Regions from separate parts of the Pseudomonas sp. CDFA 610 genome, predicted to be linked through region 1. Evidence: predicted binding sites of a transcription regulator. Region 1 holds the regulator's gene; each other region holds the start of a gene.
What was found. The regulator FliA, encoded in region 1, starts transcription of late flagellar genes. The targets are predictions, from matches to a motif close to CTAAAGTTTNNNNNNNNNNNGCCGNTAA.
Positions count from the first base shown of each region.

Region 2: a site for FliA is predicted at 2,588-2,615, ahead of motA (flagellar motor stator protein MotA). Genes of this name have one in related genera too.
Region 3: a site for FliA is predicted at 2,065-2,092, ahead of KDX39_RS07775 (methyl-accepting chemotaxis protein). Genes of this name have one in related genera too.

Region 1 covers NZ_JAGTPM010000006.1:72,385-78,017, forward strand. Annotated here, with positions in the region: gene flhA (flagellar biosynthesis protein FlhA) at 1-1,129, shown strand, start outside; gene flhF (flagellar biosynthesis protein FlhF) at 1,141-2,469, shown strand; gene fleN (flagellar synthesis regulator FleN) at 2,585-3,418, shown strand; gene fliA (RNA polymerase sigma factor FliA) at 3,415-4,155, shown strand; gene KDX39_RS12555 (chemotaxis response regulator CheY) at 4,411-4,785, shown strand; gene KDX39_RS12560 (protein phosphatase CheZ) at 4,805-5,590, shown strand; gene KDX39_RS12565 (chemotaxis protein CheA) at 5,624-5,633, shown strand, end outside.
Region 2 covers NZ_JAGTPM010000004.1:462,388-468,020, reverse strand. Annotated here, with positions in the region: gene rsgA (small ribosomal subunit biogenesis GTPase RsgA) at 1-563, shown strand, start outside; gene motB (flagellar motor protein MotB) at 635-1,666, opposite strand; gene motA (flagellar motor stator protein MotA) at 1,670-2,521, opposite strand; gene KDX39_RS09910 (HDOD domain-containing protein) at 2,729-4,264, shown strand; gene rhdA (thiosulfate sulfurtransferase) at 4,310-5,125, shown strand; gene asd (archaetidylserine decarboxylase) at 5,180-5,633, shown strand, end outside.
Region 3 covers NZ_JAGTPM010000003.1:496,467-502,099, reverse strand. Annotated here, with positions in the region: gene KDX39_RS07780 (alkaline phosphatase family protein) at 1-1,896, opposite strand, end outside; gene KDX39_RS07775 (methyl-accepting chemotaxis protein) at 2,177-3,817, shown strand; gene KDX39_RS07770 (GNAT family N-acetyltransferase) at 3,861-4,298, opposite strand; gene KDX39_RS07765 (GGDEF domain-containing protein) at 4,393-5,589, opposite strand.

The DNA.
Region 1 (5,633 bases):
GAAGTTCGAGGCGCTGGCCGAAGTTCAGCGTCAGCAGGATCTGTTGCCGTCACCGACCCGCGTTCAGGATTCCAAGGAGCTGGGCTGGGATGACGTGACGCCGATCGACATCATCGGTCTGGAAGTGGGTTATCGCCTGATTCCGCTGGTGGACCGCAATCAGGGTGGTCAGTTGCTGGCGCGTATCAAGGGCGTGCGCAAGAAGCTCTCCCAGGAGCTTGGCTTTCTGATGCCGACCGTCCACATCCGCGACAACCTCGATCTGGCGCCCAGCGCCTATCGTCTGACGCTGATGGGCGTGATTCTGGCCGAGGCCGAGATCTACCCCGATCGCGAACTGGCGATCAACCCTGGTCAGGTATTCGGCACGCTGAACGGCATCACCGCCAGAGATCCGGCATTCGGCCTGGAGGCAGTGTGGATCGAAATCAGCCAGCGCAGTCAGGCTCAGTCTCTCGGTTACACGGTGGTGGACGCCAGCACGGTAGTGGCGACTCACCTTAACCAGATCCTGTACAAGCACTCGCATGAGCTGATTGGTCATGAAGAGGTCCAGCAATTGATGCAATTGCTGGCCAAAAGCTCGCCGAAGCTGGCTGAAGAGCTGGTTCCAGGTGTGCTGTCGCTGTCGTCGTTGCTCAATGTGCTGCAGGCGCTGCTGGCCGAACACGTACCGGTACGCGACATCCGCAGCATTGCAGAGGCCATCGCCAACAACGCCGGGAAGAGTCAAGATACCGCCGCTTTGGTGGCGGCGGTCCGCGTCGGTCTGAGTCGCGCAATCGTGCAAAGCATTGTAGGCGTTGAGCCGGAGCTGCCTGTCATCACGCTGGAACCAAGGTTGGAACAGATATTGCTCAATAGTTTGCAGAAGGCTGGTCAGGGTCAGGAAGAAGGCGTTCTGCTTGAGCCGAGCATGGCTGAAAAGCTCCAGCGTTCATTGATCGAAGCGGCCCAGCGTCAGGAGATGCAAGGGTTGCCGGTAATCCTTCTGGTAGCGGGTCCGATTCGGGCGATGCTGTCACGATTTGGACGATTGGCTGTACCGAGCATGCATGTTCTGGCGTATCAGGAAATTCCTGACAACAAGCAAGTAACCATCGTAGCGACTGTCGGGCCCAACGGCTGAGGTAGTGAGTCATGCAAGTTAAGCGATTTTTCGCCGCCGATATGCGTCAAGCCATGAAGCTGGTTCGCGATGAGCTGGGCGCTGAGGCGGCCATCATTGGCAACCGCCGCATCGCCGGGGGCGTCGAACTGACCGCCGCGCTGGATTACAAACTCTCTGCGCTGGCACCCCGCGTTCCGAACATGGAACTCGAAGACGAGTTGCGCAAGACCCAGTCGCGCATCGTCTCTGCGCAGGCTGAACTGAACAACCGCAGCGACAGCGATGCCTCGGTCAATCTTCAGTTGTTTTCCGGCAAGCCGATCAGCGCGACCGACACCCACATCGAGCCGACACTCGAAGAGCCGCCACGTCCGTTTGCCTACGCGCCGGCCCCGGCCGCCGAGCCCGCGGGCGGTCAGCGTGCCTTCGAGTCGATGCGCTCCGAATTGAACGGCCTGCGCGAGCTGCTGGAAGTCCAGCTCGGCTCCCTGGCCTGGACCCAGTTGCAGGGCAGCCGTCCGCAACAGGCCAACCTGTGGCGTCGCCTGCAACGCGTCGGCCTGTCCGGTCCGTTGTCGCGTGACCTGCTGTCGATGATTCCGGACATTGACGAGCCCCGTCAGGCCTGGCGCATGCTGTTGGCCCATCTGGCGCGCATGATTGCCGTGCCTGATGTCGAACCGCTGGAAGAGGGCGGTGTTATTGCCATGGTCGGTCCTGCCGGCATGGGCAAGACCACCACGCTGGCCAAGCTGGCCGCCCGTTACGTGCTGAAGTACGGCGCGCAGAACATCGCGCTGGTCAGCATGGACAGCTTCCGCATCGGTGCCCAGGAGCAGCTCAAGACACTGGGCCGTATTCTCAACGTGCCGGTGACTCACGTCGATCCCGGTCAGTCGCTGGCACAGGCTCTCGAGCCTCTGCTGCGCAAGCGTGTGGTCCTTATCGACACTGCCGGACTGCAAGCCAGTGATCCTGCGTTGCGCATGCAACTGGAAAGCCTGGCAGGTCGCGGCATCAAATCGCGTAACTACCTGGTACTGGCCACAACCAGCCAGAAGCAGGTACTGACAGCGGCTTATCACAGTTACAAGCGTTGTGGCCTGGCCGGATGCATTCTGACCAAGCTGGATGAAACCGCCAGCCTGGGTGAAGTTCTTAGCCTGGCGATCAGTCACGAATTGCCGGTGGCCTACCTCACGGACGGACCACGGATTCCTGACGATTTGCACATTCCGCGTCGTCACCAACTGGTGAGCCGTGCGGTCAGCGTGCAAATGCAGGATGAGCCTAGCGAAGAAGCGATGGCTGATATGTTTGCCGACCTCTATCACTCACCTGGCAAAAGGGTAGGTTAAGTGATGGAGACTATTGGAATGTCCCTGCATCGATGGTCTGCCAGGCATTGTTCGTTCGCGAACGTGCAGCCCCCAATGTGGCTTCGGTCTACGCAAGACAAGGTAAAGAAATAACATGGGCAGCATGCATCCCGTACAGGTTATTGCGGTGACCGGCGGCAAAGGTGGCGTCGGTAAGACTAACGTGTCAGTGAACCTTTCACTGGCCCTGGCTGAACTCGGTCGACGCGTCATGCTTCTTGACGCCGATCTGGGTCTGGCCAATGTCGATGTTCTGCTTGGGCTGACACCCAAACGCACGCTCGCCGATGTCATAGAAGGCCGTTGCGAATTGCGCGACGTGCTTCTTCAGGGGCCGGGCGGCGTTCGCATCGTGCCTGCCGCTTCCGGCACTCAGAGCATGGTTCATCTGTCGCCTGCCCAGCACGCAGGTCTGATCCAGGCGTTCAGTGAAATTGGCGACAACCTCGATGTACTGGTGATCGACACGGCGGCAGGCATCGGTGAATCGGTGGTCAGCTTCGTACGCGCCGCGCAGGAAGTCTTGCTGGTAGTCTGCGACGAGCCGACGTCCATCACGGATGCCTACGCACTGATCAAGTTGCTCAACCGCGACTACGGCATGAATCGCTTCCGGGTGCTGGCCAACATGGCCCAGAGCCCGCAGGAAGGCCGCAATCTGTTCGCCAAGCTGACCAAGGTCACGGACCGCTTTCTGGATGTGGCGCTGCAGTATGTCGGGGCTGTGCCTTACGACGAATGCGTGCGCAAGGCCGTACAGAAACAGCGTGCCGTCTACGAAGCCTTCCCGCGTTCCAAATGCGCGCTGGCATTCAAGGCCATTGCTCAAAAGGTCGATACCTGGCCGTTGCCGGCCAATCCAAGGGGTCACCTTGAATTTTTCGTTGAACGACTCGTTCACCAGACCAGTGCGGGGCCTGTCCAATGACAGCGAGCGGCTACCAGATGTACAGCAAGGCTTCCCGGAATTCGCAGTATGAGCTGATCGAGCGTTATGCGCCCTTGGTCAAGCGCATCGCCTATCACTTGCTGGCCCGCTTGCCAGCCAGCGTGCAGGTCGAGGACCTGATCCAGGCCGGCATGATCGGCCTGCTGGAAGTCTCTACCAAATACGACTCCACCAAAGGTGCGAGTTTCGAGACCTATGCGGGTATCCGTATTCGTGGCGCCATGCTCGACGAAGTGCGCAAGGGGGACTGGGCGCCTCGCTCGGTCCACCGCAATACGCGCATGGTAAGCGACGCAATTCGCGCAATTGAAGCGAAAACCGGACGTGACGCTAAAGATCACGAGGTTGCTGCCGAACTCCAGTTGAGTCTCGATGATTATTACGGGATTTTGAATGATACCTTGGGCAGCCGCCTCTTCAGTTTCGACGACCTGCTTCAGGACGGCGATCACGAAGGGCTGCACGAGGACGGTGCCAGCGGTTCGCTTGAACCGTCACGGGACCTGGAAGACGAGCGCTTCCAGGCAGCCCTGGCCGATGCGATTGCCAATCTGCCGGAGCGTGAGCGTCTGGTCTTGGCGCTGTACTACGACGAAGAGCTGAACCTCAAGGAAATCGGAGAGGTCCTGGGTGTCAGCGAATCGCGGGTCAGTCAGTTACACAGCCAGTGCGCAGCTCGTTTGCGAGGGCGTTTGGGGGAGTGGCGAGCGCGTTGACAGTCAAGGTGCGGCCTGGTCCGCACAGTGACTTCAAGCCGGCTGTGCAGAGCGTTACGTGGTAACAGGATAGACAAGGCAGGAGCCTGTCGGGCGGTGCCTCGATGGGCTGTTCGTTCAGGTCTGTACCTGTCGTTTTGCCAAGCCCGTCGTCGTTTCGTACAGCCGGGGGTGTGCTGTGCCAGTATTGAGTGAACAGCGTGTTCAGGTGCTGAACGCGTTAAAGACTGCTTGGAGGTCGAATTGGACAAGAACATGAAAATCCTCATCGTTGATGACTTCTCAACGATGAGGCGGATCATCAAGAACCTGTTGCGTGATCTGGGGTTCACCAACACATCGGAAGCGGATGACGGTCTGACCGCGCTGCCGATGTTGCAGAGCGGTGCCTTTGACTTTCTGGTGACGGACTGGAACATGCCTGGCATGTCCGGTATCGATCTGTTGCGCCAGGTCCGTCAAGACGAGCGCCTCAAGAGCCTGCCGGTGCTGATGGTCACTGCCGAAGCCAAGCGTGAGCAGATCATTGAAGCTGCACAGGCCGGTGTTAACGGTTACGTGGTCAAGCCATTCACGGCTCAAGCGCTGAAAGAGAAGATCGAAAAGATCTTTGAACGCGTCAATAGCTGATGCATGCCGCGAGGGCGCTATGGATAACAATGATTCGATGGCCGACTTTGAGTCGACCCTGAAAAGACACGCGCAGGAACTGGTTACCAGCCTTGAAAAAGGCCGTTTCGGCGAAGCTGTGCAACTGATCCATGAGCTCAACCAGACACGCGACCGCGGCCTCTATCAGGAAGTGGGCAAGCTGACTCGTGAGCTGCACAGTGCAATCGTCAACTTCCAGATCGATCCGCACATGCCTCAGGCCGAAGAGGTATCGCAGATCACGGATGCCACCGAGCGTCTGGGTTACGTCGTGCGACTGACCGAAAATGCGGCCAACCGCACCATGGACCTGGTCGAGGAAAGCACGCCGGTCATGAACGGTCTGAGTTCCGACGCCAAGGCGTTGAGCGAAGACTGGGGACGTTTCATGCGCCGCGAAATCGGTGCCGAGGAATTTCGCGATCTCGCCAAGCGGGTCGATGGTTTTCTGACGCGTACCGAAAAGGAGACTCACGAGGTTTCCGCTCACCTCAATGACATTCTGCTCGCCCAGGATTACCAGGACCTTACCGGTCAGGTGATCAAGCGTGTCACGCAGTTAGTCACTGAAGTGGAAGGCAATTTGCTCAAACTGGTGCTCATGGCCAGCCATGTCGATCGCTTTGCGGGTATCGAACATGACGAAGAATCCATCCTTGCGGAAAAAGATCCTAAAAAACATCTCGCCAAGGGTGAAGGTCCGCAGATTCATGCCGATAAACGTGAAGACGTCGTATCCGGACAGGATGATGTAGACGATCTGCTATCGAGCCTCGGCTTCTAGGTCTGTTGACGGTTAATTTTAGGGAGCACCCCCATGAGCTTCG
Region 2 (5,633 bases), on a different contig from region 1:
ACCCCCTGCTGCTGCTCAACAAGGCTGACCTGATTGACGAGCAGAACGCTCCAGCGCTCAACGCCTTGCTGGCTGTCTACCGCACACTGGGCTACCCGGTGCTGGAAGTGTCTGCGCACCACGGCGACGGCATGCAGCAGTTGCAGGCGCGCCTGGATGGCCATATCAGCGTGTTCGTGGGTCAGTCCGGCGTGGGCAAGTCCTCGCTGGTCAACAGCCTGCTGCCTGAAGTCGGCACGCGTGTCGGCCCGCTGTCGGAGCTGTCCGGCCAGGGCACGCACACCACAACCACTGCGCGGCTGTTCCACTTTCCCCGTGGCGGCGACCTTATCGACTCACCCGGCATCCGCGAATTCGGCCTGGGGCACGTCAGCCGCGCTGACGTGGAAGCAGGTTTCATCGAGTTCAACGACCTGATCGGCACGTGCCGTTTCCGCGACTGCAAGCATGACCGTGAACCGGGCTGCGCCTTGCTCAAGGCGCTCGAAGACGGACGCGTGCAACAGCAGCGGATGAACAGCTATCGCTCGATCATCGCCAGCCTGCCGGAAGACAGTTACTGATACCTGCCTGAGCTGAGCTTCTGCCAAAAAAAATGCCGCGATCATCGCGGCATTTTCTTTGGCGTCATGGCTCAGTTCTGAGCCGGCTCGACCTTCAGCGTGCCCTGATCGAAGATATTCAGCTTCTGCCGAATTTCGTGAGGCTGGGCGTACGCCTGCGGATCGACCGGCGCAGGGGCTGTCGAAGCGCCTGGCGCTGCTCCGGGTGCGGCTGGCGCAGTCGGTGCCGGAGACGTTTGCGGTGCGCCACCCGTGTTCTGCGAACCCTCGATACGCGCCTGGGCCTTTTTGGTCAGCACGACGATATCGATACGCCGGTTAACCGGATTGGTCGGATTCTGAGGGTCATACAGCGCAGAGGAAGCATGACCGACCACGCGAGCTACCTGCGGCTCTGGATAGCCGCCTGCAACCAGCGCGCGACGTGCCGCGTTGGCACGGTTGGCCGACAGTTCCCAGTTGCCGAATCCACCATTGCCTACAAACGGAGTGGCATCGGTATGCCCGCTGATGCTGATCTTGTTGGGCACGCTTTTGATGGTGTCGGCCATTGCCAGCAGAATGTCCTCGAAGTAAGGCTTCAGGCGCGCACTGCCGGAGTCGAACATCGGGCGGTTATCGGCATCCATGATCTGGATGCGCAGACCGTCCTGCGTGATCTCGAACAGAATCTGGTCCTTGAATTTCTGCAACTGCGGATTCTCTTCGACCTTGTTCTGCAATTCCTGCAGAAGCATTTCGAGACGTTCCTGCTCGACTTCCTCAGCCTTGGATTCCGAAGTCTCGGACTCAATAGGCACTGTATCCGGCGAGGGCGTGGTCTTCACTTCCGGGTTGAGCGTCTGGTTGGGCGACATTTCAGGTGAGCCACCCAGATCGATCACATAGGGCGAACCGCTGTCGGAAAACCCGACCGGATCCTTGAAGTAACCGGCCACGGCAATCAACTGCTCGGGCGTGGCGGACGACATCAGCCACAGCACCAGGAAAAACGCCATCATTGCCGTCGCGAAGTCGGCAAAGGCGATTTTCCAGGCGCCGCCGTGGTGCCCTCCACCGAAGCGCTTGACGCGCTTGATGATTATCGGCTGATTATTTTCCATGGCTTAGCGACCGCGAACCGCTTGTTCCAGCTCACTGAAGCTGGGGCGATGCAGCGGATACAGAACCTTGCGGCCGAACTCGACAGCCAGCGAAGGCGGCATGCCAGAGGCCGAGGCTACCAGAGAAGCCTTGATGCATTCGTAGACGTTCATTTCTTCCTTGGCATCGTGAGCCAGGGAAGTTGCCAGCGGACCGAAGAAACCGTAGGCCGCGAGAATACCGAAGAAGGTACCTACCAGTGCTGCACCTACGTGCATGCCGATGGCCGCCTTGTCGCCCGAACCCAGAGACGCCATGGTCACCACGATACCCAGTACCGCCGCGACAATACCGAAACCGGGCATGCCGTCGGCAATACCGGTGATGGCGTGCGATGGATGCTCGAGCTCTTCCTTCATGCTCAGCAGCTCCATGTCGAACAGGCCTTCCAGCTCGTGGGGAGCCATGTTGCCCGAGGACATGATGCGCAGGTAATCACAGATGTACGCCGTCATGCGTTCATCTTTCAATACACCCGGATACTTGGCGAAGATGGGGCTTGAGGCCGGCTCTTCGATATCGCCTTCAATCGCCATCATGCCTTCGCGACGGCTCTTGTTGAGGATCTCGTAAACCAGCCCCAGCACTTCAAGGTAATAAGCGTGAGTGAAGCGCGTGCCGAACATCTTCAGCGACTTTTTGAACACGTGCATGGTCATGTGGCCGGGGTTGGCCTGCAAAAATGCACCCAGCGCTGCGCCACCGATGATCAACACCTCATAGGGCTGAAACAGGGCCATGATCTTGCCGTGAGACAGGACGTATCCGCCGAGGACACTCGCGAAAACGACAATGATGCCGATAATTTTAGCCATAGGAGAAAATACTTTACTGAGTCGGGTTCAGGGACAGTCCGGAAGTTCTTGAAACTCTTCTTCTCCTTATCGGCCTAACTGGGCCAGACTATAGGCAGTTCTTGCTAAAAAACCAGTTCGGCCCGGAATCGCGGGACCCAAAATGGCTGTTGCGCCCCAGAACGCTGGCAGCCTCCCAGCTCGAAAATCAGCTGCACAGGGCATCGAATGTCGACAACGCATGTTTCACATCCGCCGGTTCCAAAGACGCTTGAATCCTGGGTCAGACTGCTCGATGGCGTCGCGCTGCCAGTGCCTGCGGCCAACCACGACCGGGTTCGTGCGGCACTCAACGACAGTCGGCGCTCGCTGCGTGAAATTGCGGAAATGATGCAGGAAAGTCCTGCGCTGGTGCTCAGCGTGATGCGCGAAGCCAATCACCACACGCATGGCATCACCGAACAGGCCGAAAGCCTGGAAATCGCGATCAACCGGCTGGGTCTGGCGCGTACGGAAGTGCTGCTGGGGCGTTTGCCCGCCAAGCCGCCTGAAGAGATTCCGGCCGCTTTCCGCCAGTTGATCCTTATCAGCCAACACGCCACGCAGCAGGCCAACGGCCTGTTCGCCAGCCGTCTGGCGCGGCTGTGGCAAGACATTCATCTGGGCAGCCTGCTGTTCCTGGCGCCGCTTTGGCCGATGGCGCTTGCGTATCCCAAGCTGCTCGAAGAACTCGAACTTCGCGTCATTCATAAAGGCCATTCCAGCATCGCCGTCGAGAAGGAGCTGTTCGGCGTCAATCTGCTGGAACTGGGCTTGGCACTGGCCGAGTTCTGGCGCCTGCCGGTCTGGGTGACCCGCGGTTACAAACTGCTGCTCAGCGAGCGGCGTGATCTGGTCAAGGTGCTGCGCATCGCACGCGAAGATCAGGATCCGCTGCTGCAACAGCAAATGATGGATGCCGACCCCAACCTGCGCCGCTGGCTCAACCAGCCCGCCAACACCGTGCTGCTGGGTAACGGACTGGCGCTGGCAGCGCAGCATGCGTGGAACAGCCCACACTGCCTGCGCTGGGAACGACTCACCAGCCTTTACCTGCAGCAGCCGTTGAGCGATGTACAGCAGCAGGCCCACCAGAATGCCGCCAGCAGCGCACGCCATCACAGCGAAAAGGATCTATGGCACCCGGCCGAATCCCTGATCTGGCCGTGGGATGCACGACGCGTAAGACGCGATAACGAACCTGCGCCGCCGCCCTCGGCTGACGCTCTGCAGCTCTGGCGCAAGCAATGCGCCGAACTGCTGCAGGACCCGACGCCGTTCATCAATGCCATGCACCTGACCACCTCTGCCCGAGAAGCGCTTGTCGCCTGTGGCATGCAGCGGGTCATGCTGCTGATGATGGACAAGACCGGAACGGCGCTGCGCGTGCATCAGTCTGCCGGACTGCCGCCCGAGGCTGCAGCGATGCAGTTGTTTATAAAGGAAAGCACAGTCCTGCAACGCCTTCTGACCCAGCCAACCCAACTGCGCATGACGCCTGCCAATATCGCCCAGTTTTCCGCCCTGTTGCCTGCACCGCTCAAAGCGCTGTTCAGCGGTCAGCATTGGCTGATTCGCTCACTGAGCAGCAACGGCAAAGTCATGATGCTGGTGATAGCTGATCAGGGCGGCGGCACACTGTCAGAAATTTCCGTTCAGGCATTCGGAAAAACCGCGCAATGCATTGAGCGCGCGCTCGGTGTCTTTAGTCATCGCAAAGCCTGAGGCCTGGCGTACAATTCGCATCTTTCTTTTCATCGGAGGCTGCAAATGTCCGTATTCGCTGGCTTACCGTTGGTCATCGAGCCCAACGATCTGCTTGAGCGCCTTGAGGCCCCGGAACTGATCCTGGTGGATCTGACCAGCAGCGCTCGCTACGACGCCGGGCACATTCCTGGCGCTCATTTCGTTGATCCCAAGCGCACTCAACTTGGCCAGCCACCTGCGCCCGGCCTGTTGCCTGCACATTCGGACCTTGAAAAGCTGTTTGGCGAGCTGGGCCATAACCCTGATGCTGTCTATGTCGTCTATGACGATGAAGGCGGCGGGTGGGCCGGGCGCTTCATCTGGTTGCTGGACGTGATCGGCCATCATCGCTACCACTACCTGGATGGCGGCCTGCTGGCCTGGGAAGCTCAGTCACTGCCGCTGAACCGTGATACTCCGACAGCCGCTGGCGGTACGGTGACTCTTAAGCTGCACGACGAGCCGACGGCAACTCGCGAATACCTGCAAAGCCGACTGGGTGCTGCGGACCTGGCTGTTTGGGATGCACGGGGACCCACCGAATACTCGGGCGAGAAAGTGCTGGCGGCCAAGGCCGGACACGTACCGGGCGCCGTTAACTTCGAATGGACGGCTGGCATGGACAAGGCACGCCATCTGCGCATTCGCGATGACATGCCACAGATTCTGCAGGACCTGGGCATCACGGCCGACAAGGAAGTGATCACCCATTGTCAGACTCACCATCGTTCCGGCTTCACCTATCTGGTGGCCAAGGCGCTGGGCTATCCCAGGGTCAAGGCATATGCCGGCTCATGGGGCGAATGGGGCAACCACCCGGACACGCCTGTCGAAAAATGACCAAGGCCGGGCTCAACCTTTTGAGTCCCGCCCGTTTCCTTATCAAGTTCAGGAATATCAATGAAAGATCGTTTGTTTATCCTCAGTCAGTACCTGTTGCCGCATCACCTGCTGTCCCGTATCGCTGGCCTGGTTGCCGAATGCCGCGTCACCTGGTTCAAGAACGCCTTCACCGCCTGGTTCGTTCGCCGCTATCAGGTCGACATGTCGCAGGCGCTGGTCGAAGACCTGACCGCCTACGAGCACTTCAATGCCTTCTTCACTCGCGCACTGAAGGCCGATGCGCGCCCGCTGGACAACACGCCGGGCGCAGTGCTTTCACCTGCCGACGGCACCATCAGTCAGATGGGTTCGATCGATCATGGCCGTATCTTTCAGGCCAAGGGTCACAGCTTCAGCGTGCTTGAACTGCTGGGCGGCGATCCAAAACTGTCCGCACCGTTCATGGGCGGCGAGTTCGCCACTGTTTATCTGTCGCCGAAGGATTACCATCGCGTCCACATGCCTC
Region 3 (5,633 bases), on a different contig from region 1:
AGCGTTGAGCTGGTTGATCAGCGTTGGCTGGCCCTGATCGTTGAACAATACCTGGCCCACACCTGCTGAATTCCACAGCCGTTCACCCGCCTTGCTGTGTTCTGGCGTGCGCGGGATGACTTTCATCTGACGACGTTGGGTGAACCAGTTCAGCGGTGAACGCGGTGAGTATAACCACCGATTCAACCGATCAAAAGTATCCAGTAGGCGTCGGGGGAATTCATTTTTGATGCCGCTGCTGGTGACTTGCCAGATGCGCGGACCGCCACTGCGGTGCCGGATCAGGATTTCGTAGACGAACGAGTAGTGAACATCCCCCGACAGAATCACGTAATTGCCCGGCGTTCGGGAGTGCCGAAAGATGTTCAGGATCACCTGCGCTGCGCCGCGATGCGCCATCCAGTTTTCCGCATCCACCAGAAGCGGATAGCCGCACCAACTGAATACGCGCTGGATTGCCTCGATCAGCTTCACCCCGAAGATCGGTGCCGGAGAAACAATGATGGCTGATTTGTGATCGATCAGCTCCTGCTGCAATTCGCAGAGTGCTTCCCAGTCCATCAGGCCGGAAGGGTGGTTGAAGTTCGACTGACTGCGCCAGCGACGCGTCCGGGTGTCCAGGACCACCAGCGCCGGACTCGTGGGTAACACGTAATGCCATTGCTGGAATTTCAGCAACTGATCGATCAGCGCGTCCTGGGTCCCGCTGTTCAACTGGTTGTCACGGCTGACGGTATCATCGCTCAAGGCCCGTGCCTGCGCGACAAGTTCGTTCAGCGCATCAGGGTTGTTGCCCCAGCCCTGACAGAGCAGGTAGGCCACCAAAGCATTGCCGATGATGCGTTTCGAGAACGGATGGCCGTAGGCGGTCTCTTCCCAGTTTGCCGACAGGTTCCAGTCGTCCGTAATGTCGTGGTCATCGAACATCATCATGCAGGGTAGATGCGCCATGGCTCTGGCGACATTACCCAGCCCGGCCCTGAAGTCATCGATCACCACCTGTTCCCGTGCGTAACGCTCGGACTCTTGCGCATCGAGTTGCGGCATGTCCGGTGTGACGAGGGACCACGGGACCGGTGACCAGACCAGCAGGTACATCGCCATGACTTCCGCCAGCGTCACCAGATGGTTGTCTGCAGTGGCACTGGTGAACACCGGTTTGCTGGTGCCGCCGAAGAAGCGGTCACGCAAGGTGTCGTTACTTTTCAGTGCAGGCAGCAGGTCGGCGCGCTGGTAATAGCTGGCCGGATGGTCATACAGACTCTGGCTGTCGTCGACTACGGCACCTTCCAGTCTCTCGTCGAACAGCCCGAGGCGGTCGATCAGCGAATGGACCCCACGCAGCATGGGGCCTGCGACGTCGTCGGCGTAGACCTGATCGCCGCTCATCATCAGCAAGGCCGGACGCTGCAGTGGATCAAGTGTGTCAGCCAGCAACTGATCGACACATAACAGCCCATCGACAGAGCCATGATGCGGCTTGCGGCACGAGCCGTGGAGTATGTGGTCGATCTTGCTGCGCACCACGAAGTTGGGGTGGCTGGCGCCGCTGTACAGCAGATGGGGCGCCCAGTCGGCAATACCGGTCTGCTCGTCGTTTATACACAGGTCATAGTCGATCAGCCGGTCTTTCGGCAATTCGCTGCCCAGACGCACGTCGATCAGATGGATGAACGCACGTTTGCCTATCGCGATGACCTGGCATTGCCGGTCATCAAGCGGATAGTCCGTAAACGCCGAATCCGCCAGCCCATCAACCCGCAGACGCAATGTCAGCGGCAAGGGACGCGAGCCCACCAGCCATAACACCAGACGATCGGCTTCCTGTCGACGCAGCAGCGGACCGGCAAGAACGGCGGGTAACGAATCATGCTGTGAGGTGAGCGAGGGGGGCATCCTGGGGTCGGGCTCTGGCTGAACAGTGGCTGGAAATAGTAACGCAGCGCAGGTGGAAAGTTCCTGTTACACAAAACCGCATTGCTGTCAGCATGTTTCAAAGATCCGCACGTGCAGGGTATTTGGTCAGAAAAATCTGACGTTTCTAAGAAAACTGTCGCTCACACTCTCCAGTGGTCTCGCACATTGCCGATAGAGCCTGTTGCAAGGAGGTTCACGTCGACGCATGCACGCGTCTGTAATGGAGCTTCCCCCAGCTTTCTCGACCAAGGATCCTGTCATGAACTGGTTCTACAACGCCAAACTGTCCACCAAGCTGTTCATCTCGTTTGCACTCTGTGCGCTCATCACGCTCGTGGTAGGCATCATCGGCAGCCAGGGTATCGGCGACCTTTCGAACAGCCTCAAACTCACGTTCTCCAATAACCTGGTCTCGGTCGCCAAGACCAGTGAGACCAAGGCCAATGCCATCGCTCAGAACCGTGATCTCTACCGTCTGCTGTCGGCAGTGGCCGCCGACGCACCTCAAAGTGCGAAAGATCAGGTTGTTGCCAACTTGCGTGAAAACCGTGTCCAGGCAGAAAAAGCGTACGCCACTTATCGCGCGACGCCGCTTGAAGATGATGAGCGTGCTGCTGGCGATCTCATGGATAAGGACTGGCCTGCGTATCAGGCTGCGATTGATCGAGCCGTCAGCGTTGCATTGGCTGGCGATGTCGGTGCGGCAAGAACGCTGGTGGACGGAGAGGTTCGTGGCATCTACGTCAAGATCATGAACGAACTGAACATCATGGTGGATTCCAACGCCCGGCAAACGGGCGAGGGCGCAGTCGCTGCCGGCAAGACCGAGTCTGCTGCCAAGCTCAACCTGTATATCGGTATCGGCGTGGCGTTCGTGGCTGCGTTCCTGCTCGGTCTGTTTATCAGCCGCGTCATCAGCCGACCGATTGCGTCCGCTCTGGTCAATGCCCAGCGCATTGCAAGCGGCGACCTGACACAGCCAATTGTCAGCCTGCATCGTGACGAGGCCGGACTGATGCTGTCTGCGCTCGGTGAGATGCAAAACAGCCTCAAGAACACCATCGGGCAAATTTCCAGCGCTGCCGACCAGCTCGCCTCTGCCGCCGAGGAATTGAACGCAGTAACAGAAGAAAGCAGCCGCGGCCTGACGCGTCAGAATGACGAGATTCAACTGGCGGCTACCGCAGTCACGGAAATGACGGCAGCGGTCGAGGAAGTGGCGCGCAATGCCATCTCCACTTCCGATGCATCCAGGCTGACCAGCACCGAGGCGGCGACCGGTCGCGATCAGGCTCGCGAAGCCGTGAACGCGATCAACACGGTCAGCACCGAAATCAGCAGCTCCACTGTAATGGTCGAAGAGCTCGCTGGACGCGTTCGCGAAATCGGTCAGGTGCTGGACGTGATTCGCGGTATTGCCGAACAGACCAACCTGCTGGCGCTCAACGCCGCCATTGAAGCGGCCCGTGCGGGTGAGCAGGGCCGTGGTTTTGCCGTGGTAGCCGATGAAGTACGTGCTCTTGCGGCCCGTACACAGGCATCCACCGGCGAGATCGAGGCGATGATCGGCAGCGTACAGAGCAGCGCTGATCAGGCGGTTCGTGCGATGGGCAACAGTCGTACGCTGGCCAGCAACACTCAGTCACTGGCCCAGGCCACAGGCCAATCGCTGGAACGCATCGCCCAGAGCATCGCTGAAATCAACGACCGCAACATGTTGATTGCCACGGCGTCGGAAGAACAATCCCACGTTGCGCGTGAAGTGGACCGTAACCTGATCAACATTCAGGACCTGTCCACCCAGACCGCTGCAGGTGCCAATCAGACCAGCGCGTCGAGCCAGGAACTGTCGCGTCTGGCGATTTCGTTCAATAATCTGGTAGGCAAGTTCAAGGTCTGATTCTTGATAAGGGGCCAGCGTTGCACGACGCTGAGCCCCTCTTTCAATCGGCTTGCATGTTAAGGCGCTTTTGAAAGAAGAAGCGCTTGTGGCCGGGCGGGTAGTCGTCGATCTGCGCAAACTCGCTGAAACCGTGATTGCGATAAAAGTCCGGGGCCTGGAAGTCGAAAGTATCCAGCCACATCCCGACGCAGCCTTTCTCGATGGCCAAGTCTTCGGCCATCTGCATCAGGCGCGAGCCTGTTCCCTGGCCCCGGGTCTGTTCGGGCACGACCAGCAGTTCGATGAAGAGCCAGCGATAAAAGACACGGGCGTGCAAACCGCCAATGATGTCTCCTGTTTCCTCATCCCTCACCAGCAGCGCTACCTTCTCGGATTGCCCGTCACCGGCCTGTTCGGCGTTATAGCGCCTCAAGGGCTCGAGAATGGCCAGGCGATCTTCTTCCGTAGGATCGTTTTTGACTTCGATGTGCACGCTCATACGCTGACTCCCGGCCGTTGATTGCAAATCGGCAGAGTAGAGCGCCGGTTGACCGGGGTAAAGCTCAGGACAAGTTCATGCCTACGATTGAGTATCAGGCTGAGCGGATACAGTTACGACCGGCATGTTTGGCCGCGTACAGCGCAACATCGGCGGCATTGATCAGTTGGTCGGCCGTGGCCATGGGGGCTATGGCCGCGGCGACACCCAGGCTGATGGTGACCAGCGCGCCTTCGCCCTGAGCCGGATGCGGCAACTTGAGCGTAGCCAGTGCAGCTTTCATGATCTCGGCAAGTGCCTTGGCCTGGCTGGCATCGGTGTTGACCATCAGGATCAGAATCTCTTCGCCGCCATAACGAAACGCCACGGCGCCATGTTGCTGGGCATTCTGCTGAATCACTTGGCTCATCAGCTTCAGGCAACTGTCACCCTGAGGATGGCCATAGTTATCGTTGTAGGATTTGAAGTGATCGATATCCAGCAGAATGAACGCTACGTTCGTTGGCGTCTCTCTGGAGCGCTCCCAGATTGAGCTCACCAGTTCGTCCAGGTACCTTCGATTGAACAGCCGGGTCAGCGCATCGGTGCGCGCAACTTCCATTAACTGAACATGCAGCAGCCGTCCGCGCAGGGCAAACAGGTAGCTCAGACGGACGCCTCGCTCCAGAAAGTAGGAGGCCATCAGCAGCAACGCAACGGTACACACGAATAGCAAGGCATTGGCCTGCCAGGTCAGGAAATCCGCAAAACCTGCCAGATAGGTTGTGACCAGTTGAATGGCCAGCATGCTCAGCGTCGCCACGGTGGCATAGCGAAACGGCAGTTGCTGGATCATGGTGCAATAGACCATGACCAGCAGCATCCCCAGTTGGTAGTGGAGCTGGTGCGGACTCTCGCTGTAGGTCATGACCACCATCGGCATCAGCGAGGACAACACAGTGCCGACTGCCGCGGTTGTTTCCAGCGCCCGGCGAGACGTCATGCGCTGAATCAATAAAAGCAAAGCGATGAACATCGGGGTAATGACACACAGCCGACCGATCGCGACGTAGAAAAACATGTCACGCAACATCAGCCAGTCGCTGAGCAGGTACAGGTTGTAGATCAGTCCGCCGCCAATGCCGACTGCCGTAATGAATCGACGTCGCTGTTGCTGGGTGTCCGCTTCGTAACGTCGTTCGAGTTCACGGCTGAACCGCAGTGTGCGAACTCCCGAGGCAATGGTCCGCTCAACCTCGACAAGCGTCTGCGAGTCTTCCTGGGTTGGGCGATCAAGGGCGGGAGTGAGCATGCGGCACCGGGTTCATCACATCGAATCCATTAGGACAGTGCTCG